Regions from separate parts of the Comamonas kerstersii genome, predicted to be linked through region 1. Evidence: riboswitches for the same ligand, from Rfam matches in the RefSeq annotation. Region 1 holds a riboswitch; the other holds the start of a gene.
What was found. Region 1 has a riboswitch for thiamine pyrophosphate ahead of B5M06_RS11365 (purine-cytosine permease family protein). Riboswitches for the same ligand answer to the same signal wherever they lie in the genome.

Region 1 (15,369 bases):
ATGCAGGCGGCCATGGCAACGGCGGGGTGGCCCATGGCGATGTTTTCGATGTCAATGGAGCTGATCCATTCACCGCCTGACTTGATCACATCCTTGGTGCGGTCCGTGATCTGCATGAAGCCGTCTTCGTCAATGGTGGCCACATCCCCCGTGGGGAACCAGCCCTGGCCCTGCTCGTCCATGACCAGCGGGCTGTCGCCCTTGTAGTAGCGCTCCAGAATCCAGGGGCCGCGCACCAGCAGGTCGCCATAGGTCTTGCCGTCCCAGGGCTGCTCTAGGCCTTCGCTGTTCACAATCTTCATGTCCACACCAAAAATGGCACGGCCCTGCTTCTGACTGATGCGCTGCTGCTCCTCCTTGCTGCGCTTGAGGTGCTTGTTCTTCAAGGTGCACAGCGTGCCCAGCGGGCTCATTTCCGTCATGCCCCAGGCGTGCAGCACCTTCACGTCATAGCCCTGCTCGAAGGCATCAATCATGGCCGGTGGGCAGGCTGAGCCGCCAATCACCGTGCGGTTGAGCGTGCTGAACTTGCCGCCTACGCTCTGCACGTGGCCCAGCAGCATCTGCCACACGGTGGGCACACCAGCAGCAAAGGTCACGCCCTCGGCCTCGATCAGCTCGTACAGCGACTTGCCATCGAGCGCCGGCCCGGGGAACACCACCTTGGCACCAGTCAGCGCGGCCGAATACGGAATGCCCCAGGCATTGACGTGGAACATGGGCACGACGGGCAGCACCGCATCGCGTGCAGACAGGCACATCACATCTGGCAAGGCTGCACCATAGGCGTGCAGCACGGTGGAGCGGTGGCTGTACAGCGCCGCCTTGGGGTTGCCGGTCGTGCCGCTGGTGTAGCACATGCTGGAGGCCGTGTTTTCATCGAGCTGTGGCCAGCGGTAGTGCATGCTTTGCGCACCAATCCACTGTTCATAGCTCACCAGCCCGGGAATGCCGCTGTCCGCAGGCAGCTTGTCTGCATCGCACAGCGCCACCCACTGGCGCACCGTAGGGCACTTGGCATGCACGGCCTGCACCAGGGGCAAAAACGTCATGTCAAAGCACAGCACCTGGTCTTCGGCATGGTTGACAATCCAGGCCACCTGCTCGGGGTGCAGACGCGGGTTGATGGTGTGCAGCACCCGGCCCGAGCCGCTGACGCCAAAGTACATCTCCATGTGGCGGTAGCCGTTCCAGGCAATCGATGCCACACGGTCGCCATGCGCCACCTTGAGCCCATCCAGCGCATTGGCCAACTGCTTGGAGCGCTGCGCCAGCTCGGTATAGGTGTAGCGGTGGATATCGCCTTCCACACGGCGCGAGACGATTTCCGCATCCCTGTGGTGGCGCGCCGCGAACTCAATCAGACTCGAAATCAGCAGCTGCTGACTTTGCATCAAACCCTGCATGGTGTTGTCTCCTTTTGGTTTTGTACGGCTGGTTGCAACCTGCCTTGCAGGCATCCTACGTGCAGCTTTTGCACACCAGTTTGCGGATTTACGCGCATTCAGGTGTCGCCCAAGTGCCAGTTAAACGGCATTTGCACCACGGCTGTGCAGGCATTTCCTGCAATCGCAAGGGTTTCACGGCTTGGTGACAATGGCTGACATGCACTCTTCTTCCGGCCCCCTCGCCCTGCCGTGGCAAACCGGCTTTGCCCAGCTGGGCAGCGCTTTTCTGACCTACCTGCAGCCCACACCGCTGCCTGATCCGCAATGGGTGGCACGCAACAAGGCACTGGCCCAGCAGCTGCAACTGCCTGAAGGCCTGCTCGAGACTGACGCTGCCCTGCAGGCTTTCACCGGCAATACCCTGCTGCCCGGCAGCCAGCCCTATGCCAGCGTGTACAGCGGCCACCAGTTTGGCGTCTGGGCCGGGCAACTGGGCGATGGGCGCGCCATCTGCCTGGGCGAGACCGCCAGCGGCTGGGAACTGCAGCTCAAGGGCGCGGGTCGCACCCCCTACTCACGCGGCGGCGATGGCCGTGCCGTGCTGCGCTCCAGCATTCGCGAATACCTGTGCAGCGAGGCCATGCATGCCCTGGGCATTCCCACCACGCGGGCACTGTGCCTGACAGCCTCTGATGCTCCCGTCTACCGCGAGGAAGTAGAGACCGCTGCCGTGGTCACACGCGCTGCCCCCAGCTTTGTGCGCTTTGGCCACTTTGAGCACTTTGCCGCGCGTGACATGCAAACCGAGCTGCACCAGCTGGCCGACTATGTGATTGACCGCTACTACCCTTCCTGCCGCAATGGCTGGCAAAGCATTGACGGACACAGCGGCAATGCCTACGCCGCGCTGCTGCATGCCGTGGGCCAGCGCACGGCGCAGCTCATGGCGCACTGGCAGGCCGTGGGCTTTTGCCATGGCGTGATGAATACGGACAACATGAGCATTCTGGGCCTGACGATTGACTATGGACCCTTTCAGTTTCTGGATGCGTTTGACCCGCAACACATCTGCAACCACAGCGACCACCAGGGCCGCTACGCCTTCAGCAAGCAGCCGCAGGTGGCGTACTGGAACCTGTTCTGCCTGGGCCAGGCATTGCTGCCTCTGATTGGCGATGAAGACATCACCGTGCAGGCGCTGGAAGCCTATCGCCCCGCCTTCAGCCATGCGTTCCGCGCGCTCATGTGCGCCAAGCTGGGCTTGCCGCAGGCCGCGCAGACGCACGAGGAACAGGTCACACCCGTCATCGGCCAACTGCTGGAGCTGCTGGCCAGCAGCCGCGTGGACCACACCATCTTCTGGCGGCGCCTGTCCCTGAGCGCGCAGGATGGCAACTACGAACGCACCCGCGAGCTGTTTATTGGCACTTTCAACTTTGACCAGTGGCTGCTCTCGTATCAAGAGCTGTCAGCGCAGGCGGGACAAGCGCCAGACGCCAATTTGATGCTTAATACCAGCCCAGTGTATGTGCTGCGCAACCACATGGCAGAACAAGCCATTCGTGCGGCACGCGCTGGGGACTTCACGCTGGTGCAATCATTGCAGCAGGTGCTGGCCCAGCCCTTTGTCGAGCAGCCCGCCCACCGTGACTGGGCTGACTTTCCGCCCGAATGGGCTTCTTCTATTGCCATCAGTTGTTCGTCATGACATTTCCTATCCAGAAAACCGATGCCGAATGGCAGCAACATCTGCAGGCCAAGGGCGCAGAGCCCGTGGCCTACCAGGTCACACGCCATGCCGCCACCGAGCGCCCTTTCACCGGCAAATATGAACAGCACTGGGCCGACGGCAGCTACCACTGCATCTGCTGCGGTGCCAAGCTGTTTGATGCCGATACCAAGTTTGATGCAGGCTGCGGCTGGCCCAGCTTTTCACAGGCTGTGCCCGGTGCCATCAAGGAAATCACCGACTACAGCCACCACATGGTGCGCACCGAAACCGTGTGCAGCCAGTGCGGCGCGCACCTGGGCCATGTCTTCCCGGACGGCCCTGCCCCCACCGGACTGCGCTACTGCATGAACTCTGCATCGCTGGATTTTCAGGATCTCGCACCTGACGCACAGCCCTGAGTCTGCTGCGGCCACGCAGCGCGTGGCTTTGTCCAGCGCCATCAAGGTCTTTGCGGCCAGATACCTCGCCAGGCTATGGCATGCTTGGCGTCTTTCGCATGTCTGCGGGCAGCACACTGCCCCAATGTTTCATGAAACTGCTGATTGATTTCTTCCCCATTCTTCTGTTCTTCGTGGCTTTCAAGGTCTGGGGCATCTATGAAGCCACTGCCGTCGCCATCGTGGCCACCATCGTGCAAATTGCCTATCTGCGCTTCAAGCACGGCAAGGTGGAGCCCATGCAGTGGGTCAGCCTGATCGTCATCGTGCTGTTTGGTGGCGCGACGCTGCTGGCCCACGACGAGAACTTCATCAAATGGAAGCCCACGGTGCTGTACTGGCTTATGGGCGGCGCGCTGCTGGTGGGCCAGCTGATCTTCAGAAAGAACTTCATCAAAAGCCTGATGGGCGCACAGATGCAGCTGCCAGACCCGGTCTGGAACACCCTCAACTGGGCCTGGACGGCATTTTTTGCCGTCATGGGCGTGCTGAACATCTGGATTGCCTTCAACTTTGATACCGATACCTGGGTCAACTTCAAGATGTTCGGTGGTCTGGGGCTGATGCTGCTCTTTGTCATAGCGCAAGCCCTGTACCTGAGCCGCTACCTCAAGGATGTGGAACCCAGCAGCAAGGAGCAGGGCCATGAGTGAGCCCATCACCGCTGCTGCGATTGAAGCCGTGCTGCGCGAGCGGCTGGCACCCACCCAGCTGGAAGTCATTGACGAAAGCGCGGCCCATGCAGGCCATGCAGGCGCCAATGGCACAGGATTTGGCACCCACTTTCGTGTGCGCATTGCCTGCGATGCATTTGCTGGCAAGAGTCGCGTAGCGCGTCATCGCCTTGTGTATGATTGCCTTCAAGCTTTCATTGATCAGGGGCTGCACGCGCTGGCAATCGAAGTGCTGTAGACCTACGATGTCAAAGACTTGCCAACGGTCGTTGGCAAGCACCAACCTTCTCACCTTTTCTTGGATTTCCGCATGAAAAAACAGCTTTTGCCCAGCCTTGTGGCCGCCGTCGTGTTGGGCACTGTCGCCCTTTCGGCTTCTGCGCAAAACTTGGCTATTGTGAACGGCAAGCCCGTTCCCATGGAACGCTTCCACGCACTGAAGCAGCAAATCGAGAGCTCCGGCCGCACAGTCCCTGCCGAGATGGATCCTCAGATCAAGGACGAAATCATCGCGCGTGAAATCTTCATGCAGGAAGCAGCCAAGCGCGGTCTGGAAAATTCGCCCGAGTACAAGCTGCAGATGGAGCTGGCTCGCGAAACACTGCTGATCCGCGAACTGTTCTCTGACTTCCTCAAGAAGAACCCTGTCACTGACGGCGAAATCAAGGCCGAATACGACAAGTTCGTCGCCGCCAACTCCAGCAAGGAATACCGTGCACGCCACATCCTGGTGGACTCGGAAGACCGTGCCAAGGCCATCATTGCGGAAATCAAGTCCGGCTCCAAGAAGTTCGAAGACATCGCCAAGAAGGAGTCCAAGGACCCAGGTTCCGCCCAGAATGGTGGCGATCTGGACTGGGCCAGCCCATCCAACTACGTGCCTGAGTTCACCGAAGCCATGCTCAAGCTGAAGAAGGGTGAAGTCAGCGACACTCCCGCCAAGAGCCAGTTCGGCTGGCACGTGATTCGTGTCGATGACATCCGCGACGCAGAACTGCCTGCCCTGGAAGACATCAAGCCCCAGATCGCCTCCCAGCTGGAACAGCAAAAGATGGTGCAGTTCCAGGAAGACCTGCGCGCCAAGGCCAAGGTGGAATAAGCCTCTCCGCTACACCACCCATCAAAGAAGCGACCCTCGGGTCGCTTTCTTTTTTTAGGTTGTGGACTGCTTATGCGCCGCGCGTCACAGGCACCTGTGCATCACGCCCATATTCGCTGTACTTGCCCAGCTCCCACTTGGCAATGGCATTGCGGTGTACTTCATCCGGGCCGTCGGCAAAGCGCAGCGTACGCGCCGTGGTATAGGCATGGGCCAGCGGAAAGTCCTGGCTCATACCACCGCCACCGTGTACCTGCATGGCCCAGTCAATCACATCACAGGCCAGCTTGGGGGCCACCACCTTGATCATGGCAATCTCGGTGCGTGCCACCTTGTTGCCCACGGTGTCCATCATCCAGGCTGCCTTGAGCGTGAGCAGACGTGCCATGTCGATGCGGCAGCGTGCCTCGGCAATGCGCTCCTGCGTCACGGTCTGCTGCGCCACCGTCTTGCCAAAGGCTACGCGGCTGGAGGCACGCTTGCACATCAGCTCCAGCGCACGCTCGGCCTGACCGATCAGACGCATGCAGTGGTGGATACGCCCAGGCCCCAGGCGGCCCTGCGCAATTTCAAAGCCACGGCCTTCGCCCAGCAAAATATGGCTGGCAGGCACGCGCACGTTCTCGAAATACATTTCCATGTGGCCGTGCGGTGCATCGTCATAGCCCAGCACCTGCAGCGGGCGCACCACACGCACGCCGGGTGTGTCAGCCGGCACCAGCACCATGCTTTGCTGCGCATGCTTGGGGGCATCGGGATTGCTCTTGCCCATGACGATGTAGATGGCGCAGCGTGGGTCGCCCGCGCCAGAAATCCACCACTTGTGGCCATTGATCACGTACTCATCACCCTGGCGCTCAATACGGGTGCAGATATTGGTGGCGTCGCTCGATGCCACCTCAGGCTCGGTCATCGCAAAGGCGGAGCGGATCTCGCCATTGAGCAAAGGCTGGAGCCAACGGTCACGGTGCTCCTGCGTACCATAGCGGGCAATGGTTTCCATATTGCCCGTATCAGGTGCCGAGCAGTTAAAGACTTCTGAGGCCCAGCCTACACGGCCCATGATTTCAGCCAGCGGTGCGTATTCCTGATTCGTCAGGCCTGCACCCTGCACCCCGGCAATCTCGGCGGTGTCCTGCGGCAGAAACAGGTTCCACAAGCCCTGCTCCTTGGCCTTGTCCTTCAGGCCTTCAATCAGCTGCAGGGGCGTCCAGCGCTTGCCCGCCTCGGTATTGGCTTGCAACTCCTGCTGAAAGGCTTCCTCATTCGGGTAGATGTACGCATCCATGAAACGCAGCAAGCGTGCCTGCAGCTCCTTGGTCTTGGGGGAGTAGTCAAAATCCATGGTGTGCCTCCTGTAGTAATTAGGGCGAAACATGGGCGAGCGCTGCCCTTCGGCCATCGCCTGCCGTCTGATGCATGAAGGAAAAAAACCTGCAGGCCTGCTGTGTCTGCAGGAACACTCAAGCGCTGTGCTTTTGCGCGTAGGCCCAGGCCAGCTGTGCCATGGGCCGTGCTGTCTCACCAGCAGCCTTGGCCTGTGCACTGGATGCCGTACCAGCCTCTACGCGTTTGGCAATGCCCTGCAAGATGGCCGCAATGCGGAACATGTTGTAGGCCAGGTAAAAGTTCCAGTCTGCCTGCAGCTGCTCGGGCGTTGCCAGCCCGGTACGCTCGCAGTAGCTGCGCATGTAGTCCTGCTCACTGGGAATGCCCAGCGCGGCAATATCCAGCCCGCCAATACCACGCCCCAGGCTGGCGGGAATGTGCCAGGCCATGCAGTGGTAGCTGAAGTCCGCCAGCGGATGGCCCAGTGTGGACAGCTCCCAGTCCAGCACGGCCACCACACGGTCTTCCTCGGGTGCAAACATCAGGTTGTCCATGCGGTAGTCACCATGGACGATGGAGCGCTTGCGCTCATCCCTGGCGCTATCGGGCATGTGGGCAGGCAGCCAGTCCATGAGGAGGTCCATTTCCTCAATGGGCTGGGTGATCGAAGCCTGGTACTGCTTGCTCCAGCGGCCAATCTGGCGCTCAAAGTAATTGCCGCTCTTGCCGTAGTCACTCAGCCCATGCTGCTGGACATCTACGGTATGCAGCGCTGCAATCACGCGGTTCATCTCGTCATAGATGGCTGTGCGCTGCGGGTTCGCCATGCCCGGCAGGCCCTGATCCCACAGCACACGCCCCTGCTTGAACTCCATGATGTAGAAGGCCCGGCCGATGATGGATTCATCCTCGCACAGCGCATACATGTGGGGCACGGGCACATCGGTACCCGCCAGCGCACGCATCACGCGAAATTCGCGCTCAATCGCATGGGCCGAAGGCAGCAGCTTGGCTACCGGGCCGGGCTTGGCGCGCATCACATAGCTGCGCGCCGGTGTGACCAGTTTGTAGGTCGGGTTGGACTGGCCGCCTTTGAACATCTCTGCCTGCACGGGGCCTTCAAAGCCATCCACATGGGACTGCATCCAGGCACTCAGTGCGGCAAGATCAAAAGCGTGGGCTTCCGAGACAGGTCTGGTACCTACAAATTGGTCAAAGTTGCTCATAAGTCCTTAAAAGTCTGTTTCCACAATACGCAGCAGCGCATCGCGGTCACGTACCACCAGACCACCCGGTTCGATCCGGATGGCCCCCTCGCGCTCCATGCCCTTGAGCTCCTGGTTCACGCGCTGGCGTGAAGCCCCGAGCAGCTGGGCCAGCTCTTCCTGTGCCAGTTGCAGGCCGATGCGAATTTCTTCGCCATTGGCCAGGCTGGGAATGCCATAGCTGCGCGCCAGATGCAGCAGCTGCTTGGCCAGCCGCGCACGCAATGGCAAAGTATTCAGGTCCTCCACCAGCCCATAGAGCTGGCGAATGCGCCGCGCTGCCAGCCACAGCATGGCTTCGTAAAACTCCGTGTGCGTTGCCAGAATGCGTTTGAAATCCGCCTTGGCCACACACAGCAGCGTGGTGGCGCCGTGTGCGTACGCATCGTGCGTGCGCCTGTCTCCGTCGAAAATTGAGGTATCCCCAAACCAGATCCCCGGCTCCACATAGGTGAGTGTGATCTGCTTGCCCGTGATGGAGGTGGAGCTGACCCGCACCGCCCCCCTGGCACACGCAAACCACTCCTCCGGCACCTCGCCACGCGCGCAGATCAAAGCACCATCCTTGAACCGTTTGACGTAAGCGCATCGCAATATGTCGTGCCGCAATGAAGGGGAAAAGGATGAAAACCAGCGACCAGCATTGATCGCCTCTCTCTCTTCCATAGTAAGAATCGGGTCGTCCATAGCCTGTCTTGTCTGTGACTAAAAACCGCCCCATTGTCGCGTCAGAGACCGGCCCATTCATCAGTCATCCCGGCTGCAAGCCTCTGCGCTGTCAACCTTGCGACAGACTTCATGCCTGCAGCCGGATGCTTCACGGGTAAACCCTGAGGCATCGGATACCGCCGCCTGCATACCCCATGCAGCCAGCCACAAAAAAGCACATGGTGATTGCTCCACCATGTGCCACTGCATACGCTGCTGCGATGAGGCAGCTTCCAAATACATAGCTTCCAGCGCAGACTACATCTGCCCTGAAAGCCATTTTGATCAAAATTCAGGCTGCAGGCGGCTGCTCCTCGTCGGTCAGCTGTACGGGCAGACGCTGGCCATCACCTGCGACCAGACAGTTCATCTGCCCTTCACGCAACGGCACGCCCAGAAACTCCTCACCCCAGTCTTCGTCCAACTGAAAGTTCATGGATTCATTGATCAGTTTGCGACCTGTTCGCAGCGCCTGCAGATCCTGGGGCATCAGTTCAATGGCTTGGGGATAGGCGCCATCATGGGCCTTCCAGTACTCACGCAGCATCTGCGTCAAAGCGTCATAGAGATTTGGCATGGTGTGAAGTGTAGGCAGCTTGGCAAAGCTGCAGGGCATGAGATGGTGATGATGTCGTCGACCAGTCAGGCAGGGACAAAAGCCTGACGACTGCCTACGTTGAATACGAGGTGCATCAGGCACGCTGCGCCCTAGACTGTCAGCACCGACCAGAAGCTCCCACTCACCCCCCATTTCATGCACTATCTCAACCATGCCGCCTGCGGCCTGATGTCGGACGCTACGCGCAACACCATGCATGCCTATATGTACCAAGAGCAGCAAATGGGCAGCTATCTCGCAGCCAAGCAGGTACACAAAGACATCGCCAGCGTTTATCAAAAAATCGCGCAGGCTATCCATGCACGCCCTGAAGATATCGCTTTGACGCAAGGTAATAGCGACGGCTGGGGTCGCATCATCAGCAGCATGGATTGGCGCCAAGGTGGGCGCATTCTCGTTGCCCGCAATGAATGGGGAGGCAACCTGGGTGTCTTGATGCAGCTGCGCGCGCAGTACGGCGTCCGCATCGAAGAAATGCCATGCAATGCTGATGGCCTTGTGGATATAGATGCCTTGGACCGCTTGCTGCAAACACCCACCAGTCTGGTGGTGCTGACCTGGTTTTCATCCAACAGCCCGCTCATTCAACCTGCACAGACCATTGGCGCACTTTGTGCGCAGTACAGGACGCCCTTGCTGATTGATGCAGCGCAGGCCATGGGACAGTGGCACATTGACGTGCAAGCACTGCAATGTACTGCGCTCACCGCTCCCGGTCGCAAGTGGCTCAGAGGGCCTCGCGGCACAGGTTTTGCCTATGTGCATCCAGACTTTTTACCCTCCCTACATCCACTGGGTGCAGACCACTTCTCCCGCCCATGGCAAACAGACAGTACGTGGGTCCATAGGACGGATGCCAAAAAACTGGAGCTCTCAGAGTCATCCATCGCCTTGCGACTGGGTTTGAGTCAGGCATTCGACGAATGGAATGCTGCTGGCGCAGCCAAGGTGCAAGAGCAAATCCAGGAACGTGCAACATGGCTGCGAGAGCGCTTGCAGACCCTCCCTGCGGTCAAAGTCCATATTCCACAACGCGAGCATCTCTCTGGCATCGTGACTCTGGAATGCGTATCGCACAGCCATGAACATATCCACACCAGCCTGCAACGCCAGGGCATTGAAGCAGCGTTATGTCCGGCAGCTTTTACGCCATGGGATATGCAGGCCCGCCAGCTGCACTCTGTGCTGCGGTTCTCACCCAGCTACGACACGTCCTGGGACAGCATGGCATTTTGTGTAGATGCGCTGCAAAGAGCACTTCAGCCATAGCGTTCCGCGACGCAGGCCCTCCACGCCGTGAAGTCCTGGCCACTGGCTATTTCTCCCATCCACAGGCACAATCCGCCCCGCCACTTTGCTGGCATTCGCTAGGGGTGTCCTGCTGCGCTGCAGCAGGGCTGAGATCACACCCTTTGAACCTGATTGAGGTCATCCTCGCGCAGGGAAGCTGTTCTGGTGATTCGCCCGCCGTGGTTCCCGGTGCGGCGTGGCGCGCCGTCACGGCCCCTGCTTCGTTGACATACGGAGCATTCATGTCTGTTTCTTCTTCCGCTTCAGCGCCGCGCAACCAGGCGCTGTCACCCACCCACCATACAGAGCGTGTCTTTGGTTTTCGTGACCATGCCGCATTGTGGTTCAGTCTGGGCGTAGGCCTGCTGGTCATGCAGGTGGGTGCCTATCTGGTGCCTGCACTGTCCACCCAGCAGGCAGTACTGGCGATTGTGCTGGGCTCCTTGCTGGGCGCAGGCCTGCTCGGCTGGATGGCATTGATTGCCTGCAGGTCGGGGCTTTCCAGTGCGGCGCTGATGACGCATGTCTACGGCACGCAGTTTGCCAAGCTGCCCATCCTGCTGAATCTGGTGCAGCTCATTGGCTGGGGTACGTTTGAACTGGTGGTGATGCGCGATGCCACCATCGCCATTGCCCGCGAGGCTGGGGGCATGCAGGCCAGCTACTGGCCAGTGATGACCACCCTGCTCTGGGGCATGGTGATTGCCCTGCTGATCAGCGGCTCCATGCTCAAGCTGGTGCGCCAGCTGATTGCACGCGTTGCACTGCCGCTGGTGGTGCTGTCACTGCTGTGGCTGAGCTGGAGCTTTGTGCAGCTGGCACTGCAGCAAGGCTGGCACAACATCTGGCAGCGGCAAGGCACAGGCGGCCTGGGCTGGTTGCCAGCCATGGATCTGGTGGTAGCCATGCCCATTTCCTGGCTGCCCCTGGTCGCTGACTATGCACGCCACGGGCGCGATGGCCGCTCTGCCCTGCATGGCACCTGGCTGGGCTTTGCGCTGGCCAACATCTGGTGCTACGGACTGGGCGTGCTGGTGGCATTGACGCTGCCAAGCCAGGATCTGGTCACCGCCTTGCTGCTGGCTCAAGGGGGGCTGATTGCACTGAGCCTGATTCTGATTGACGAGGTCGACAACGCCTATGGCGACACCTACTCCGGCGCCATGGCGGTACACAGCGTGCTGCCGCGCTGGAGTGTGCGCCAGTGGGGCCTGCTGCTGACGCTGGTCTGCGTGCTGCTGGCAATGGTGCTGCCCATGCACAGCATTGAGCCATTTCTGCTGCTGCTCAGCTCGGTGTTTGTACCTCTGTTTGGCGTGATTCTGGGACGCCTGGCCTGGCAGCCGCAAATACAGCTGCAGACCATGCACAGCGTGCGCTGGAGCACCGTCGTGCTGTGGCTGGGTGGCATTGTGCTCTACCACTGCATGCCGCTGATCAGCGAGGATGCAGGCCGCGCCATTCCTACCCTGTTGATCTGCTTTGTGCTGGCACGATGCCTGCCGCGTAGCGCAGTCAGCTGATAAACCACTGAGAAATCACTGAAGACTGCAATGGCGCTGTACGGGACATACATCCCGACAGCGCCATTTCAATAGCCGCAGGCTACCGTTGAGAGATAGGAGCTGGCACAGGGCATGCTCGTCCTGCATATACGGCACTGGAATGCAACAGCCAGACCTTGCTGCTTTGTCATGCTTTCATCCAGCGCAAAATTGCTTGCGCAGTTTAGTTGTGTCCAAAGGTTTCAGCAGTTAATATGCGCCGCGTTGTAAAAATGTCAGCACATGCCTTCTGAGCTTGTAGGAAAACAACTTTCTATCAGACGCTGTGCGGCATGATCACCCCATGTGAGGCACTGTGTATTACGCTCGAAGCACCGCTCACACCACAAGGCAAGTCACAGGCTTGCACTGGTGATACCGCCGGGTTACGCAGGTGCTCAACCACCGGCATGTTTGAGTGAGCCCGGTGCCTCATCCCATTGATTAACAGGAGTTATTGCCGCGTGTTGCACTCATTCACCCTTCACCTCACCCGCTCCCTGCGCCGTGGAGGCTTTGCGACGCTGTTGTTGACTGGCATGCTGACTGCTGCCCCTACGCTCGCCCAAGCACAAGAGTTTCTGAGTATCAAGGGCAACACCGTCAACATTCGCGCCAAACCGACCACCAAGTCTGAAATTGCCTGGGAGCTGATCAAAGGCTATCCCGTGCAAGTGATTGCACGCGAAGGTGACTGGCTCAAGGTCAAGGACTTTGAAGGCATGCTGGGCTGGGTGCACAAACCCTTGACCACCGATGAGCCCCACTTCCTGGTCAAGGCCAATACAGTGAACCTGCGCTCAGGCCCTGGTACCAACCACGCAGTCGTGACCAAGCTGAACAAGTACGACATCGTCAAGACGCTGGAAAAGCAGGGTGACTGGGCCAAGGTCCAAACTGCTGACGACCAAGAAGGCTGGATGTCTACCAGCCTGGGCTGGGGCTGGTAAGAACTACTCTCACCCAAACAGCAAACGGCGCTTCAAGCGCCGTTTTTTATAGCTGCTTGCGCAGTCTGGATAAGCCCTAGCCCCTGAAAATCATCTGAGGCAATGGTGCAAAACCATGGTTCAGCGGCCCGTGCCCCTGCCCTGTATGTACCTGCGCACCCGAGGCAATTGCCCCCACGATATAGGTACGCGCACTCTCTACCGCAGGCTGCAGTTCAAACCCCAGTGCCATGTGCGCCGCAATTGCGGACGAGAGCGTGCAGCCCGTGCCGTGGCCGTTGTGCGTATGAATTCGCTGGCTGCCCAGTTCCTTGCGCAAGCCGTCCTTGCCTGCCAGCAGGTCTACCACCCATTCACCAGGCAGATGGCCGCCCTTGAGCAGCACATGCGGCGCGCCCATATTCAGCAACGCCTGGGCGGCAGCTTCCATGTCTGAGACATCTTCAATCTTGCGGCCAATCAGCCAGCCTGCTTCGTCCAGGTTGGGCGTGATGACGGTCGCCAGCGGAAACAGCTCGCGCACCAGCACTTCTGCGGTTTCATCATGGATGAGCTTGTCACCACTGGTGGCGACCATCACTGGGTCGAGCACCACCTTGGTGATGCCATGGCGGCGAATGGCATCGGCCACGACATGCACAATCTCTGGCGCGTGCAGCATGCCGATCTTGATGGCGTCTGCACCAATATCCTGCATCACGGCATCGATCTGCGCCTGCAGCATCTCGGGGGGAATACCGTGGATGGCGCGCACACCTTGCGTGTTCTGTGCGGTAATGGCGGTAATCGCCGTCATGCCATAGCAGCCCAGTGCGGCAAAAGTCTTGAGGTCAGCCTGGATACCTGCGCCACCGCCGCTGTCCGAGCCAGCGATGGAGAGCACACGCGCATAGCGCGGCAGGGAGGAAGTGGCACTGCCCGAAGGCATCTGTTGCATCGTCATACGAAAAATTATGACTCAAGCCAAGGCTTGTTCCTGCCTCAGCCCCGCAGTGCCCCCTGCTGTGCTGTAATCGAGGCTTGTGGACGAAACAGGGGTGTCCCGCCAGAACTGCCAACGAACGGCAGCCCGGTGCGCGGCTGAGAAAGACCCTGGGGCAGACAATGCAGCCATGCAGGCCCCGCTACCCGATCCAGATCATGCTGGCGTGGGGAGTTTCACCGGAGCGGCAGCACGCCCGTTTTGTCCTTGGCGACACAGATAAACGGACGTAAACACTCACCATGATCGCTCTGACCTCACCTTCACACATTGCCATTCTGGGCGCAGGCCTGATGGGCCGTCTGCTGGCCCTGGAGCTGGCACGTGAAGGGCATCGCGTGGACATGTTCGAAGCCAAGGGACCCGAAGCCGATGGGGCCGCCGCTCGCGTGGCAGCAGCCATGCTGGCGCCACTGGCGGAGTCGGCCATCACCGAACCCGGCGTGGTGCGCATGGGCCAGTATGGCCTCACGCGCTGGCCTGAGCTGATTGCGCAACTCCAGGAGCACGTCTTCTTTCAGCAAAACGGCACGCTCGTTGTCTGGCACCGTCAGGACACAGCAGACGCCAACCGCCTGTGCGGACTGTTTGAGAAAAACCGCCGAATCAACCCCACGCTGCCAGCGCTGGAAAACCTGAACGCCCAGCGCCTGAACGACGTAGAGCCCGCCCTGCAGGGCCGTTTTACTCAGGGCGTCTACCTGCCCGGTGAAGGCCAGCTGGACAACCGCCAGCTGCTGGCTGCCCTTGAAAAAACACTGACACGCCTGGGCGTTAACTTTCACTGGCACACCCCACGCGAAACCACCGACTTTGCGCCTGGTACCGCAGGCCAGCCCGATCTGGTGATTGACGCCCGCGGCCTGGGCGCGCGCACCGAATGGAAATCCCTGCGCGGCATACGCGGCGAGGTCGTGCGCGTGTATGCACCTGAAGTGACCCTGCAGCGCCCCACACGCCTGGTGCACCCCCGCTATCCGCTGTACATCGCACCCAAGGAAAACCATTTGTTTGTGATTGGCGCGACCGAGATCGAATCTGACGACATGAGCCCAGCCAGCCTGCGCTCGGTCATGGAGCTGCTCAGCGCCCTCTACACCGTGCACTCAGGGTTTGCCGAAGCACGCATTCTGGAAATTGCCACCCAGTGCCGCCCTACGCTGCCAGACAATCTGCCTGCCGTGCGCTGGCTGAGCGAGCGCGTGCTGCAGGTCAACGGCCTGTACCGCCATGGCTACATGATTTCTCCGGCTATGCTCGACGTCACGCTGCAGATACTGCGCACCGGCAGCACCGAGCTGGCCGAACGCTTTGACGTGGCCGTGCACCAGCCTGCTGGCGTCTGATTTTTT
Region 2 (15,369 bases), 1.6 Mb from region 1:
AAGACAAGCCCGTGGATGTGCTGCCCGTGCGCGTGAGCGGAACCGAGTATCGGCAGACGCGTGCCCTGCCGCCTGCGGCACTGGGGCTGGACCAGGCGCTGATCTGGGTGGTCATCGGTCTGCTGGCATGGGGGCTGGTCATGGTGTATTCAGCCTCGATTGCCATGCCGGACAACCCGCGCTTCGGCAAGATTGAGCACTACCACTTCCTGCTGCGCCATTCGATGGCGCTCGGTGTGGGCTTTGTCGGGGCATTGATGGCGTTTCAGATTTCCATGAAGACATGGGAGCGGCTGGCCGTTCCCATGTTTCTGGTGGCCCTGTTTCTGCTGGTGCTGGTGCTGGTGCCGGGGGTGGGGCTGGTCGTCAACGGTGCGCGGCGCTGGCTGCCGCTGGGGGTCATGAACTTCCAGCCATCTGAACTGGCCAAGTTCGCCGTACTCATCTATGCCGCTAACTACATGGTGCGCCGCATGGACGTGAAGGAGCGGTTCTTCCGCGCTGTCTGGCCCATGGCGGTGGCCGTGGTGATGGTGGGCGTGCTGCTGCTGGCAGAGCCTGATATGGGCGCCTTCATCGTGATCGTAGTGATCTCGATGGGCATTCTGTTCCTCGGCGGTGTGAATGCACGCATGTTCTTTCTGATGGCGGCACTGGTGGTCGCAGCTTTTGTCACCATGATTGCCCTCTCGCCCTGGCGGCGTGAGCGAATCTTCGCGTATCTGGACCCGTTCTCGGCCGACCATGCGCTGGGCAAGGGCTACCAGCTCTCGCACGCGCTGATTGCGATTGGTCGCGGCGAAATGTTTGGCGTGGGGCTGGGCCGCAGCGTGGAAAAACTGCACTGGCTGCCAGAGGCGCACACTGACTTTTTGCTGTCCGTGATCGGTGAGGAGTTCGGCTTTGTCGGCATCTTGCTGCTGATCATTGCCTTTGTGTGGCTGACCCGTCGCATTACCGAAATCGGCCGCGAAGCCATTGCGCTGGACCGTGTGTTCTCTGGTCTGGTCGCGCAGGGCGTCGCGCTGTGGTTTGGCTTCCAGGCTTTCATCAACATGGGTGTGAACCTGGGCGCCTTGCCCACCAAGGGTCTGACGCTGCCGTTGATGAGTTTTGGTGGCTCGGCCATTTTGATGAACTTGATCGCCGTAGCCGTGGTGCTGCGGATTGACTACGAAAACAAGCTCCTCAGCCCGAGGATGAGAAGGATATGAAAGAAAAAGTGGCTTTGATCATGGCCGGCGGCACGGGAGGGCACATCTTCCCGGGGCTGGCCGTGGCTCAGGCATTGCGTGAGCAAGGCTGGCGTGTGCACTGGCTCGGCGCTCCCAACAGCATGGAAGCGCGCCTGGTGCCGACCTATGGCTTTGCGCTGGAAACCATTGATTTCGGTGGCGTGCGCGGCAAAGGGCTGACCACGCTGGCGCTGCTGCCGCTGCGTTTGCTCAAGGCATTCTGGCAGTCGCTGGCCGTGGTGCGTCGGGTCAAGCCTGATGTGCTGGTGGGCTTTGGGGGCTACATCACCTTTCCCGGCGGGATGATGGGCGTGCTGACTGGCAAGAAGCTGGTGCTGCACGAACAGAACTCCGTGGCCGGTGCTGCCAACAAGGTGCTGGCAGGCATTGCCGACCGTGTCTTTACCGCCTTTCCCAAGGCACTGAAAACAGGCCAGTGGGTGGGCAATCCGCTGCGTGAAGACTTTTTGCGCCAGCCAGACCCTGCCCAGCGTTTTGCCGGGCGCAGCGGCCCGCTCAAGGTGCTGGTGGTGGGCGGCAGTCTGGGTGCCAAGGCGCTCAATGACATCGTGCCGCAGGCACTGGCATTGATCCCGGCTGAACAGCGCCCACAGGTGGTGCACCAAAGCGGCGCCAAGCAGATCGATGCCCTGCGTGCCAACTACGAGGCTGCTGGTGTGCAGGCAGAGCTGCTGCCTTTTATCGACAACATGGCTCAGGCCTTTGCCGACGCCGATCTGGTGATCTGCCGCGCAGGTGCCAGCACGGTCACGGAAATTGCTGCCGTGGGCGCGGCTGCCATCTATGTGCCTTTCCCCCATGCGGTGGATGACCACCAGACGCACAACGCGAAGTTTCTGGTCGATGCAGGTGGTGGATGGTTAATACAACAAGATGCATTGAATGCACCAAAATTGGCTGAAATGCTACAGAATATGCAGCGTTCCGTACTCTTGAATGCTGCCCTTAAAGCGAAAACGATGCAGAAGATTGATGCAACCCATGCCGTGGTTGCTGCGTGCGAGGAGATCGCCGCATGAAACACGCCATTCAAAACATCCACTTTGTGGGTCTCGGTGGCTCGGGAATGAGTGGTATTGCCGAGGTGTTGCACAACCTCGGCTATTGCGTCTCTGGCTCTGACCTGGCGCACAGTGCCACGCTGCAGCGTTTGCAATCGCTGGGGATCAAGACCTTTGTGGGCCACGATGCGGCCCATGTGCAGGGGGTCGATGTGGTGGTGACTTCCACCGCCGTCAAAGCCGACAACCCCGAAGTGATCGAAGCGCGTGCGCGCAAGATTCCTGTGGTGCCGCGCGCCCTGATGCTGGCTGAGCTGATGCGCTTCAAGCAAGGCATTGCCATTGCGGGCGCTCACGGTAAGACCACCACCACCAGCCTGGTCACCAGCGTGCTGGCGGAAGGCGGCCTGGACCCCACTTTTGTGATTGGCGGCAAGCTCAACAGCGCCGGAGCCAACGCCAAGCTGGGCCATGGCGACTACATCGTGGTGGAAGCGGATGAGTCCGATGCCTCGTTTCTGAACCTGCTGCCCATCATGGCCGTGGTCACGAACATCGATGCTGACCACATGGAAACCTACGGCCATGACTTTGGCAAGCTCAAGCAGGCCTTTGTGGATTTCCTGCACCGCATGCCTTTCTATGGCCGTGCCATCGTCTGCGCGGAAAGCCCTGCGGTGCGCGAGATCCTGCCGCAGCTGGCACGTCCCGTAACTACCTACGGCTTCGCAGAAGACGTGCAGGTGCGTGCCATCAACGTGCGTGCCGAGCATGGCCAGATGCGCTTTACCGTGCTGCGCCAGAACGGCCACACCTATCCAGCGCTGGACGTCACCCTGAGTCTGGCTGGCGAGCACAACGTGCTCAATGCGCTGGCTGCCGTGGCGGTGGCCATGGAACTGGAGGTTCCTGATGACGCCTTGTTGCGTGCGCTGGAAGGCTTCAAGGGGGTGGGCCGCCGTTTCCAGCGCTATGGTGATCTGCCCTGCAAGCAGGGCGGCAACTTCACGGTGATTGACGACTATGGCCATCACCCAGTGGAAATGGCAGCGACGCTGGCTGCAGCGCGTGGCGCCTTCCCTGGCCGCCGCCTGGTGCTGGCCTTCCAGCCCCACCGCTACACCCGCACCCGCGACTGCTTTGAAGACTTTGTGAAAGTGCTGGGGCAGGCCGATGCTGTCTTGCTCAACGAAGTCTATGCCGCTGGCGAAGAGCCCGTAGTGGCTGCAGACGGTCGTGCGCTCGCGCGTGCCGTGCGTGTGGCAGGCCGTGTAGAGCCCATTTTTGTTGAGAAAATTGAAGATTTGCCGCAGATGATTGCAGACAATGCGCAGCCCGGCGATGTGGTGCTGTGCATGGGGGCAGGGTCGATTGGCGCAGTGCCAGCGCAGCTGGTTAGTTTGCTAGAGAAAAAAGAGCAAATAACGCAGGGAGGATCTGCGTTATGAGCAATAATATGAAAAGTATTGATGTAAAAGCCCTGGGCAAGGTTGCGGTGCTGATGGGAGGTCGTTCATCTGAGCGAGAGGTCTCTCTGATGTCCGGACAAGGTGTGTTGGCAGCCTTGCTGTCGCAGGGCGTAGATGCCTACGCTTTTGATCCCGCAGAGCGTGACCTCGGGGCACTCAAGACAGATGGTGTGGACCGCTGCTTTATCGCCCTGCACGGTCGCTTTGGTGAGGATGGCACGGTGCAGGGTGCACTGGAGCTGCTGGGCATTCCCTATACAGGTTCCGGTGTGATGGCTTCGAGCATTGCCATGGACAAGATCATGACCAAGCGCATCTGGCGCAGCGAGAACCTGCCTACGCCAGACTGGCGCATGGTGGCCAGCGCTGCACAGACGGAAGCTGCATTTGCCGAGCTGGGTGCCCCCATGATTGTCAAGCCTGCACGCGATGGCTCCAGCATGGGGCTGACCAAGGTGACGGATGCCAGCCAGTGTGCCCAGGCCTATGCCCTGGCTGCACAGTACGACGAAGAAGTGCTGTGCGAGCAGTTCATTGCCGGTGAAGAAACTACCTGTGCCGTTCTGGGCGAGGGTGCCAGTGCCCGCGCGCTGCCTGTGATTCGCATCGAGGCACCAGACGGCAACTATGACTACCAGAACAAGTATTTCACTGACGTTACGCAGTATCACTGCCCCAGCGGACTGCCTGCTGAGGAAGAGACACGCATTCAGCAGATCGTGGAGCGCGCTTTCCGGACCCTGGGCTGCCGTGGCTGGGGACGTGCGGACGTGATGATTCGCAGCAGTGACCGCCAGCCCTTCCTGCTGGAAATCAATACCTCTCCCGGCATGACCAGCCACTCGCTGGTGCCTATGGCTGCGCGTGCTCAGGGTATGAGCTATGAACAACTGTGCCTGTCCATCCTGGCCACCGCCTCGCTGGACAGCGCTGCAACCGAGGAGTGCAAAGCCTGATGAGCTACTCCATGTCAGCACCTCTGGATGTCAAGCTGATGAATGTGACGGCCACCGTCATGTTCACGGGCTTTGCCGTCCTCGTGCTGGCATTGGCGAGCTGGTGGGTGGTGCGCCATCCTGCGTTCTCGATTGCACGCATCGTGGTCGAGGGAGAGCTGGTGCATAACAACGCAGTGACACTGCGTGCCAATGTGGCACCTCACCTCACAGGCAACTTCTTCACGATTGACCTGCAAAAAGCGCGCGAAGTGTTTGAGCAGGTGCCTTGGGTGCGGCAAGCCGAAGTGCGGCGGGAGTACCCGAATAGTTTGCGCGTGCTCCTGCTGGAGCATGAACCCCAGGCGTACTGGGGGCCGGATACCGGCACCGCCATGGTCAACACCATGGGAGAAATTTTTGAGGCCAATGTGGGCGAGGTGGAGCGTGAAGGCTTGCCTCGCCTTTCCGGTCCTCCGGACTCCGCTGCCGAGGTGCTGCGCATGTACTACGCACTGGAGCCCGTGTTCACGGCGCTGGACACCCCCATTGATGCCCTGACTTTGCGCGATGGCGGCAGCTGGCAGGTGAAGCTGGATAACGGTGCAGACATCGAACTGGGCGGCGGTAGTGAGCAGCAGGTGCTGCAGCGCATGCAGCGCTTTGTGCGCACGCTGCCCCAGATTACCCAGCAGTACCAGCGGACGGCAGAAGCACTGGAATATGCGGATTTGCGTTACCCGGACGGCTATGCCCTGCGACTGCGCGGAGTGAGCACGGTATCGCGTGAGAAAGCGCTGGAAATGGCCAAGCGCCAGGCAGCAAAGCAACAACAAGACAGTAAAAAGATTCGACCTTCTGAGGGCAGACACTGATATGGCAAGAGAGTACAAAGACGTCGTCGTCGGTTTGGACATTGGCACCGCCAAGGTCATGGCTGTGGTCGCCGAAGTCGCGCCCAGCGGCGAGCTCAAGCTGGCAGGTCTTGGCGTCGCCCCAAGCAATGGCCTCAAGCGCGGCGTAGTGGTGAACATTGAAGCCACCGTGCAGAGCATCCAGCAGGCGCTGAAAGAAGCCGAGCTGATGGCCGACTGCAAGATCCAGCGCGTCTACACCGGCATCACGGGCAGCCACATTCGTGGTCTGAACCAGAGCGGCATGGTGGCGATCAAGGACAAGGAAGTCACGCCGACCGACGTGGCACGCGTGATCGAAACCGCCAAGGCGGTGAGTATCTCGTCCGACCAGCGTCTGCTGCTGGTGGAGCCTCAGGAGTTTGTGATTGACGGCCAGGATGTCAAAGAGCCGGTGGGCATGAGCGGCATCCGTCTGGAGGCCAAGGTGCACATCGTCACCGGTGCGCAGAGCGCGGCTGAAAACATCATCAAGTGCGTGCGCCGCTGCGGCCTGGAGGTAGAGCAGCTACTGCTCAATCCGCTGGCTGCCAGCCAGGCTGTGCTGACGGATGATGAGCGTGATCTGGGCGTGGCGCTCGTGGACATCGGTGCGGGTACGACCGACGTGGCCATCTTCACCGGAGGTGCAATTCGCCACACGGCCGTGATTCCGATTGCGGGTGACCTGATCACCAGCGACATCGCCATGGCCCTGCGCACGCCTACCAAGGATGCCGAAGACATCAAGGTCGAAAGCGGTTATGCCAAGCAGATGCTGGCAGACCCAGACAGCCAGGTGGAAGTGCCGGGTCTGGGCGATCGTGGCCCTCGCATGATCAGCAAGCAGGCGCTGGCAGGCGTGATCGAGCCACGTGTGGAAGAAATTTTCTCTCTGGTACAGCAAGTCATCCGTGAATCTGGCTATGAAGAGGTGCTGTCCTCCGGCATCGTTCTTACGGGCGGCAGTGCAGTGATGCCGGGCATGGTCGAGCTGGGTGAAGACATCTTCCTCAAGCCTGTGCGCCGTGGCATCCCCAAGTATTCCAGTGCATTGGCCGATATGGTGGCGCAGCCTCGCTCTGCCACCGTCATGGGCTTGCTGGAAGAAGCGCGACAGGCAAGATTGCGCGGGTTCAAGGTGGCTCAAAAGAGTGGGTCTGTGAAGACCGCTTTTGGTCGATTTAAAGACTTCATTGTGGGAAACTTCTAACTATGTGCTCTAGACGTATGCGCATCACGGGGCCTCCCACAGATTTCCGATACCGAAGTCAGAGAGAAACCCACCATTTAGCTATAGCGAGTCCATTTCAAAAATTTCCAGGAGCACCAACATGACCATCGACATGATCGAAGCCGAAACATTCAATCAGGGTACGCAGATCAAGGTGATCGGTGTCGGCGGCGGCGGCGGTAACGCTGTCGAGCACATGATTGCCAGCAATGTGCAGGGCGTTGAGTTCATCAGCGCGAACACCGATGCGCAGGCGCTGATTCGCAGCAACGCACATCGCACGATTCAGCTGGGGCACAGTGGTCTGGGTGCTGGCAGCAAGCCTGACAAGGGCCGTGAAGCTGCGGAAGCTGCAGTGGACGATATTCGCGCAGCCATCGAAGGTGCCCACATGCTGTTCATCACTGCCGGCATGGGCGGCGGTACGGGGACTGGCGCTGCACCTGTGATTGCTCGCGTAGCTAAGGATATGGGCATTCTGACCGTGGGCGTGGTGACCAAGCCTTTCGAGTGGGAAGGTGGCCGTCGCATGTCCAATGCAGACAGCGGTCTGACCGAGCTGGAAGCCAATGTGGACTCGCTGATCGTGGTGCTCAACGAGAAGCTGCTGGAAGTGCTGGGCGATGACATCACCCAGGAAGAAGCTTTCGCACATGCCAACGACGTGCTCAAGAACGCCGTGGGCGGTATTGCTGAAATCATCAACGAATACGGCCATGTGAACGTCGACTTTGAAGACGTACGCACCGTGATGGGTGAGCCAGGCAAGGCCATGATGGGGACAGCCCGCGCCTCCGGTCCTGACCGCGCACGTCTGGCGGCTGAACAGGCGGTGGCCTGCCCGCTGCTGGAAGGCATTGACCTGTCCGGCGCCAAGGGTGTGCTGGTGCTGGTGACTGCTGCACGCGGTAGCCTGAAGCTGGCAGAGTCCCGCCTGGCCATGTCCACCATCAACGCCTACGCTTCGCCAGAGGCACACGTGATCTACGGCGCTGCCTATGATGACTCGCTGGGCGACGATATCCGCGTGACCGTGGTTGCAACCGGTCTGTCGCGTCCTGCAGCACGTCGCCAGACCATGTCGGTGGTCCAAGGTGGTCTGCGTACCGGTACTGACGGTGACTTTGCCTACGGTGGCGCACCTGTTGCTGCCATGGGTGGTGCAACCATGGGTGCCGCAACGACCATGGGTGCAGCAAGCACCACGGCAGGTGGTAGCTATGGCGATGTGAGCGTGCCCAGCGTCTGGCGTACCAACCGTACACAGGCTGCAGCACGTGTGGACGCACTGGCTTCGGGTGGCATGGATGATCTGGAAATTCCTGCATTCCTGCGCAAGCAAGCCGACTGATTCGCGTCCCGCATGGACCCCAAGAACCGAGCCCGCATGGCTCGGTTTTTTTTTATGTATCACAGGTTGAGGCATCTGCTGGGTCAACGTGCGCAGCCAATCGCCGTTATAGATATATCCAAACCCTTTCATCCCTTGAAAACAGCAGGCAGCCGGTAAAATCAATCCATGCTCCAGCAACGTACCATCAAAACTATCACCCGTGCCGTCGGCATGGGGCTGCACAGTGGCCAGCGGGTCGAAATGACGCTGCGCCCCGCTCAGCCTGATACGGGCATTGTGTTCCGTCGGGTGGACTTGCCTGAGCCTGTCGATATGCCCATCACCGCCCATGCCATCGTGGATACACGCATGGCCTCCACCATTGGCGTGGGCAATGCCAAGGTACACACCATCGAGCATCTGATGTCAGCCTTGTGCGGTCTGGGCATTGACAACCTCTACGTCGACATTACGGCTGAAGAAGTGCCCATTCTGGATGGTTCCTCTTCGTCCTTTGTCTTCCTGCTGCAAAGTGCAGGCATTGAGCTGCAGAAGGCCCCCAAGAAGTTCATCCGCATCAAGCGCCCGGTTGAAGTGCGCGAAGGCGAGGGCAAACAGCTCAAGTGGGCACGTTTTGAGCCCTACCACGGCTTCAAGCTCAAGTTTGATATCGACTTCTCGCACCCCGCCGTGGACTCCACCGGGCAGTCGTTCGAATTCGACATGGGCGAGGGTAACTACATGCGCGACATTGCGCGTGCCCGCACCTTTGGTTTCACCAAGGATGTGGAAATGTTGCGCACCAATGGACTGGCGCTGGGTGGCGGCCTGGACAATGCCATCGTCATGGATGACTACAAGGTGCTCAACAGTGACGGTCTGCGCTATGACGACGAGTTTGTGAAACACAAGATTCTGGATGCCATCGGTGACCTGTACGTGATTGGTCATCCGATTCTGGGGGCTTACAGAGCCTTCCGTTCCGGTCACGGCATGAACAATCAGCTGATCCGTGCCGTGCTGGCAGATGCCGAGAACTGGGAAATAGTGACGTTTGACAACGAACGCAAAGCCCCCGCTGGCTTTGCACAGACGGCACTGGCTTGGTGAAAAGATAGCGCTCTGTGCAGCAACTGCTTGGGCTGGCGTGCTTTTTCATACTGAACTGGCCGCGCGCTGCCTGATTACGCAGCAAGTCAGTGCTGTGGTAAGCGGGACGCGCATCCAGGCGTAGCTACCAATGGTGGACAGTAAAGGCTCGGTAACCCCGAGCCTTTTTGCTGGGTGCTACCCGGGATTGCCGCCTATACTCACGCCTGCTCCGGGGTGCACGTAATGGCGTGCTGAGATGGCGGACCTGACCGCCGGAACCGCGAACTTGATCTGGTTAGTACCAGCGAAAGAAGAGCTGCAGCTGAAATGTAGGGATACGTGCGCGTGCACCGTTGTGGGTGGTCGTGCGCGTGGCTCTGCGTGAGGCCGATTGCGGAGCATTTCATCCCATACCGACAGGAGTGCCCGCCATGAATGCCCCCGACAAGTTTGCCCAGTTGCTCGCCCGTACGCGCGAAGCCTTCCCCGCCTCCAGCAAAAGTTACCTGACCGGCAGCCGATCTGATCTGCGTGTGCCGGTACGTGATATTGCGCTGACAAACGGTGAAGTGGTCAGCGTGTATGACACGTCAGGCCCGTATACCGACCCGGCCGCCACGATTGATGTGCGCCAGGGGCTGGCCAGCGTGCGCGGGGCATGGATTGCCCAGCGCAACGACACCGAAAGTTATGCCGGGCGTGTGCGCCAGGCGCTGGATGACGGCCAGAAAGGCGAAGAGGGCGAGCGCCTGGCACAACTGCGCCAGGAGGCCAGTGCTCTGCAGCGCCAGCCCCTGCGTGCCAAAGCGGGGGGCAATGTCACGCAGATGCACTATGCCAAGCGCGGCATCATCACCCCCGAGATGGAATACGTGGCCCTGCGCGAAAATGGCCGCCGCGAGTGGATGGCGCAGTACCAGCAGGATGCGGTGCGTGAGCAGCGTCTGGCAGGCAACCCTATGGGGGCCAGCATTCCCAAGATCATCACCCCCGAGTTCGTGCGCGACGAAGTGGCACGCGGGCGCGCCATCATCCCGGCCAACATCAACCACCCCGAGGTGGAGCCCATGGCGATTGGGCGCAACTTCAAGGTGAAGATCAATGCCAACATTGGCAACTCGGCCGTCACATCCAGCATCGAGGAAGAGGTTGAAAAGCTGGTCTGGGCCATCCGCTGGGGCGCGGACAGCGTGATGGATCTGTCCACCGGCAAGGCCATCCACACCACGCGCGACTGGATCGTGCGCAACAGCCCCGTGCCGATTGGCACCGTGCCCATCTACCAGGCGCTGGAGAAGGTCGGCGGCATTGCCGAGGATCTGACTTGGGAGATCTTCCGCGACACGCTGATTGAACAGGCCGAGCAGGGTGTGGACTACTTCACCATTCACGCCGGCGTGCGGCTGGCCTATATCCACCTGACGGCCCAGCGCCGCACCGGCATCGTCTCGCGTGGCGGCTCCATCATGGCCAAGTGGTGTATGGCCCACCACCGTGAAAGCTTCCTGTACGAGCACTTCGAAGACATCTGCGACATCATGAAGCAGTACGACGTGTCCTTCAGCCTGGGGGACGGTCTGCGCCCCGGCTGTGCCTCGGATGCTAACGATGAGGCCCAGTTTGCCGAATTGCGCACGCTGGGTGAGCTGACCCAAGTGGCCTGGAAGCACGATGTGCAGACCATGATCGAAGGCCCCGGTCACGTGCCCCTGCACATGATCCAGGCGAACATGACCGAGCAGCTCAAGCACTGCCACGAGGCGCCGTTCTACACCCTGGGCCCGCTGACCATCGACATTGCCCCCGGCTATGACCACATTGCCAGCGCCATTGGCGCGGCCATGATCGGCTGGTTTGGCACGGCCATGCTGTGCTATGTCACGCCCAAGGAGCACCTGGGCCTGCCGGACCGCGAGGACGTCAAGCAGGGCATCATCGCCTACAAGATTGCGGCCCACGCGGCCGATGTGGCCAAGGGCCACCCCGGTGCGCGCGCACGCGATGATGCGCTGAGCCAGGCGCGCTTTGACTTCCGCTGGCAAGACCAGTTCAACCTGGGGCTGGACCCCGACACGGCACGTGCCTTCCATGACGAAACCCTGCCCAAGGACAGCGCCAAGGTGGCGCACTTTTGCAGCATGTGCGGGCCCAAGTTCTGCTCCATGAAGATCACGCAGGAGGTGCGTGAGTTTGCCCAGCAGGGCATGCAGCAGAAGGCAGTGGAGTTTCAGCGCAACGGCGGTGCCTTGTACGTGCCGCTGACGCCGCAAGACTGATAGCACTGCACCCGCACCACGCCAGCACTGCGCGGGCGTTTGCCCCGGACAGACTCAGTATGCGCGCCCAGCTTTGAGCATGGCGTGCTGCCTGCGGCGCAGGTCAGATTCCTGCCCCAGCTTGTCCAGCATGGCGCCTGCATGGGCGTGGGTGATAGCCAGTCCCAGTGCGTCAGCTGCGTCGGTGCCGGGCAGGCCGGGCAGCTGCAGCATGCGTTTAACCATTTCCTGAATCTGGGACTTGGCAGCGCGTCCATGGCCGGTGATGGCTTTTTTCATCTGCAGCGCTGTGTATTCGGCCACGAGCAGGTCGTTGGTGACCAGGGCGGTCAGTGCCGCACCACGCGCTTGCCCCAGCAGCAGCGTGGACTGGGGATTGACGTTGACAAACACAATTTCGATAGCGGCCACCTCAGGCTGGTAGCGCTCTACTATCTCGCTGATGCCCTCGTACAGAATCTTCAGGCGCGCAGGCAGATTGCCCAGCTCTACCCCTTCGGTGCGCGTGGTGCGTATGGTGCCGCTGGCCACATAACGCAGATGTTGGCCTTCGCGCTCAATCACGCCAAAGCCGGTGGTTTGCAGGCCGGGGTCAATGCCAAGAATTCGCATGAGAAATATTTTGATAGCTGCTAGCGCTTATCTGGTAATCCTTAGAGGCTGATTTTCCTTGTAATCAGAAAGTCTGAGCCTCTTGCTGCCCATCATACGCATGTACCACTCAGGGCAAAGGCGTAGCACCCATGCGGCGCTGGATGGCACTGCTGCGTGACTGCAGATAGCGTGAGCCAGGGTGCTGCTCGTAGTAGCGGGGGCGGGGCAGCATCACGGCCAGGCGAGCCGCCTCATAAGGGGTGAGCTTGGAGGCGCTTTTGCGGAAGTAGTGCTGGGCAGCAGCTTCGGCACCAAAAATGCCCTGGCCCCATTCCACGTTGTTCAGGTAAATCTCCAGAATGCGCTGCTTGCTCAGAAACAGCTCCAGCAGATGGGTCAGCACCAGCTCCTGTCCCTTGCGCAAAAAGCTGCGCTCACCCGAGAGCAGCAGGTTCTTGGCCAGCTGCTGGGTGATGGTTGAGCCTCCGTAAATCTTGGCAGGCTTGGCGCTGGTCTGGGCCTGAGCAAGTGCCTTCTGGTTGCGTTCCCAGGCTTTTTCAATCGCCTCCCATTGCACGCCGGTGTGCTCCACAAAACCGTCGTCCTCGGCCGTCAGCACGGCGCGTTTGAGGTGGCTGGAGATGTGCTCGTAATCCACCCATTGCTGTTTCCAGGGACGCTGCTGCGCGCTCTGGTGCCAGATGCGCCAGGCTTCCGAGCGCTGAAAGGCGGTGGATTGCGGGTCCCACCATGCGGCCAGCGCAATGCGCAGCACAAAGAACAGCTGCAGCGCCAGGAAGGCGGCAAGCACCAGCAGCAGCCAGCGGGTCAGCGCGTGCATGCCTTGGTTTCTTGCGCGATGACTTCGCGCAGTTCTTCCAGTACTTGCTGAGAGGGAGGACGCACACCGCGCCACAGGGCAAAGGATTCGGCCGCCTGCTCTACCAGCATGCCCAGACCATCACGGCCTGTTGCACCATGTGCCTGCGCCCATGCCAGAAAGGGGGTAGCGGCTGCGCCATACATCATGTCGTAGGCCAGGCAGCCGGGCCGCAGCACGCGCGCCGTCACGGGAATACCAGCGCCTTGCAGGCTGGCTGCCGTGGCGTTGATGACGATGTCGAAATCGCCCTCCAGGGCTTGCAGTTCCTGCGCTAGCAGCTCTACTTTTTGTTGGGCAGCCAGTGGTGCATGCTGCTCTACCAGCGTCTGCGCCTTGGCAAAGGTACGGTTGCAGATGGTGATGCTGCGGGGCTGCTGCTCCAGCAGGGGGCCGAGCACGCCAGCAGCAGCGCCGCCAGCGCCAATCAAGAGCACATCCTTGCCGGTGATGGCAACGCCCGCATTGCGGGTGATGTCGGCCACCAAGCCCAGGCCATCGGTGTTGTCAGCATGGATGCGGCCATCGCCGTCAATGACCAGGGTGTTGGCCGCACCAGCCAGTGCTACGCGCGGGCTTTGCGAGTGCGCGGCCTGCGCGGCTTCCAGCTTGAAGGGGACGGTCACATTGCAGCCCTTGCCGCCTTCGGCAATGAGCTGCTGCAGATCTTCGGCAAAGCCCTGCAGCGGCACCAGGCGGCGGCGGTAGTCCAGTGCCTGCTGTGTCAGCTGCGCAAAGCGTGCGTGGATCCAGGGAGAGCGGCTGTGGGCCACGGGGTTGCCCATGACGCAGTACATGTCGAGCGTGGTTTGCATGGCGAAGAGGGCCTCAGGCGTTAACGCACATTGGTTTCCAGGGTCTGGTCGCGGGTGAACTTAAAGCGTGACACCACGGCAATCTGGTCGGCCTTGGCACGCATGGCGGGGCCAAAGTGGCCGAAAGGACTGGCTGCCCGTGCAATGGCCTGGGCGCGCTGATCCAGCTGTGGATTGCCGGAACCTTGCACGATTTCGGTGTCCAGCACATGACCATCATGGTTCACGGTCAGCACCATGACCAGCTCGCCATAGAGCTTTCTGCCCTGGTGCTCGGGAAAGTTCTCCGTGCCCTTGTCTTCTACCTTGCGGCGCAGTGCGTCGTAGTAGACGGCATACACCTCCTCGCGCGTGGCAGGGCTGATGTAGCGTTTCTTGGGGCGTGCGTTTTCTTCGTTGATGCGCTTTTCAATTTCGGCCAGCAGCTTGACGAGCTGCTTGCGCTTTTGCTCCTGCTGCTCCTGGTCCTGCTGGCGCGACACTTCGCGTGGGTCAAACTCCGGCAGGGCAGCCAGCTGTTTGCGCAGCTGGGTCAGCAGCACGGTCTGCTGCTCCTGCAGTGCATCCAGTTTTTTCTGGCGCTCTTCGAAATCGTCGCCAATGGCAGTCAGTGCCGAGTAGGGCAGCGGGCTGGTGGCGCGACCCTGGGCCGCATCACCGCCACCGGCCAGTGCCGCCTGGGCAATGGCCTGGGCTTTTTCCGGTCGCTCCTGCGTGTGCGCATTGACCAGGATGACCTCCAGCGGCGTGTCCTGAAAGACACGGTTGAACTGCTCGGGCGCGACAAAGCGCACGGTCAGCAAGGCGGCATGGATGGCAACGGACACCCCCAGCGCAATGCTGAGGGTAGACATGGAGCGGAACGCGGAAAAGAGCTTCACGGTGCAGGATTATCGGCGCTGGTGCTGTCGGCTTCATTGACGTCCACCGCGATGGCAATGGGGCCTGCAGCCACATCGTCTTCATCCTCGGCAGCGTCATCAAGGGGTGCATCATCGCTGGAGTCCAGCGGATCGTCCAGCCGTTCGATCACGGTGCCGTGAATATCCAGCGTGATTTCGTCAATCGCGCCCAGCTTCACACGCACGCGGGCACCACGGGGCAGGTCTTGCGCACCGATGATGCTGATGACCAGCGGCAGCGTGTCTGCACGCACCAGAATGCCGTTGGGGCCGTTGTCCTTGATGACGGCGCAGTCCAGCTCGGTGATGCCGTTCTGCTCCACGTACTTCAGCGTCCAGAAGCGTTCCATGCTCTGCTGGTAACCGTTGTAGGCGCTGTAGGCGCCGTCAAAGCTGCTGATGATGCCGAACAGCTCGGCATCCTTGGGCTTGAAGGGAGCAGCCAGCGCGGCGGTGGCGCCATGGCGTGCGCAGGCAATGATCTGCCACTGGTTGACCAGGTCCACATAGCGGCGCAGCGGCGAAGTGGCCCAGGAGTAGCTCTTGACGCCAATGCCTGCGTGGGGCAGTGCCTTGGTCGACATGCGCACTTTCACGCCCGGGGCCATGCTGGCCTGGCTGCGGTAGATGCCGGGCACGCCCAGCTCGGCCAGCCAGCCACCCCAGGTGCTGTTGGCCACGATGGCGGC

Region 2: linked by a shared signal. The riboswitch ahead of thiC (phosphomethylpyrimidine synthase ThiC) and the one ahead of B5M06_RS11365 (purine-cytosine permease family protein) in region 1 are both predicted to bind thiamine pyrophosphate.

What each region holds. Positions count from the first base shown of each region.
Region 1 is NZ_CP020121.1:2,431,929-2,447,297, reverse strand. It holds gene B5M06_RS11425 (3-(methylthio)propionyl-CoA ligase) at 1-1,406, opposite strand, end outside; gene B5M06_RS11420 (protein adenylyltransferase SelO) at 1,597-3,096, shown strand; gene msrB (peptide-methionine (R)-S-oxide reductase MsrB) at 3,093-3,518, shown strand; gene B5M06_RS11410 (septation protein A) at 3,650-4,210, shown strand; gene B5M06_RS11405 (BolA family protein) at 4,203-4,469, shown strand; gene B5M06_RS11400 (peptidylprolyl isomerase) at 4,542-5,330, shown strand; gene B5M06_RS11395 (acyl-CoA dehydrogenase family protein) at 5,401-6,675, opposite strand; gene B5M06_RS11390 (phosphotransferase) at 6,794-7,885, opposite strand; gene B5M06_RS11385 (Crp/Fnr family transcriptional regulator) at 7,892-8,611, opposite strand; gene B5M06_RS11375 (hypothetical protein) at 8,925-9,209, opposite strand; gene B5M06_RS11370 (aminotransferase class V-fold PLP-dependent enzyme) at 9,387-10,520, shown strand; TPP riboswitch at 10,611-10,713, shown strand; gene B5M06_RS11365 (purine-cytosine permease family protein) at 10,784-12,064, shown strand; gene B5M06_RS11360 (SH3 domain-containing protein) at 12,625-13,035, shown strand; gene thiD (bifunctional hydroxymethylpyrimidine kinase/phosphomethylpyrimidine kinase) at 13,112-13,978, opposite strand; gene B5M06_RS11350 (FAD-dependent oxidoreductase) at 14,260-15,363, shown strand.
Region 2 is NZ_CP020121.1:494,945-510,313, reverse strand. It holds gene ftsW (putative lipid II flippase FtsW) at 1-1,214, shown strand, start outside; gene murG (undecaprenyldiphospho-muramoylpentapeptide beta-N-acetylglucosaminyltransferase) at 1,211-2,275, shown strand; gene murC (UDP-N-acetylmuramate--L-alanine ligase) at 2,272-3,705, shown strand; gene B5M06_RS02350 (D-alanine--D-alanine ligase) at 3,702-4,682, shown strand; gene B5M06_RS02345 (cell division protein FtsQ/DivIB) at 4,682-5,536, shown strand; gene ftsA (cell division protein FtsA) at 5,538-6,767, shown strand; gene ftsZ (cell division protein FtsZ) at 6,889-8,139, shown strand; gene lpxC (UDP-3-O-acyl-N-acetylglucosamine deacetylase) at 8,308-9,231, shown strand; TPP riboswitch at 9,434-9,543, shown strand; gene thiC (phosphomethylpyrimidine synthase ThiC) at 9,645-11,489, shown strand; gene ruvC (crossover junction endodeoxyribonuclease RuvC) at 11,544-12,101, opposite strand; gene mtgA (monofunctional biosynthetic peptidoglycan transglycosylase) at 12,211-12,924, opposite strand; gene aroE (shikimate dehydrogenase) at 12,912-13,778, opposite strand; gene B5M06_RS02305 (energy transducer TonB) at 13,799-14,632, opposite strand; gene B5M06_RS02300 (ribonuclease catalytic domain-containing protein) at 14,656-15,369, opposite strand, start outside.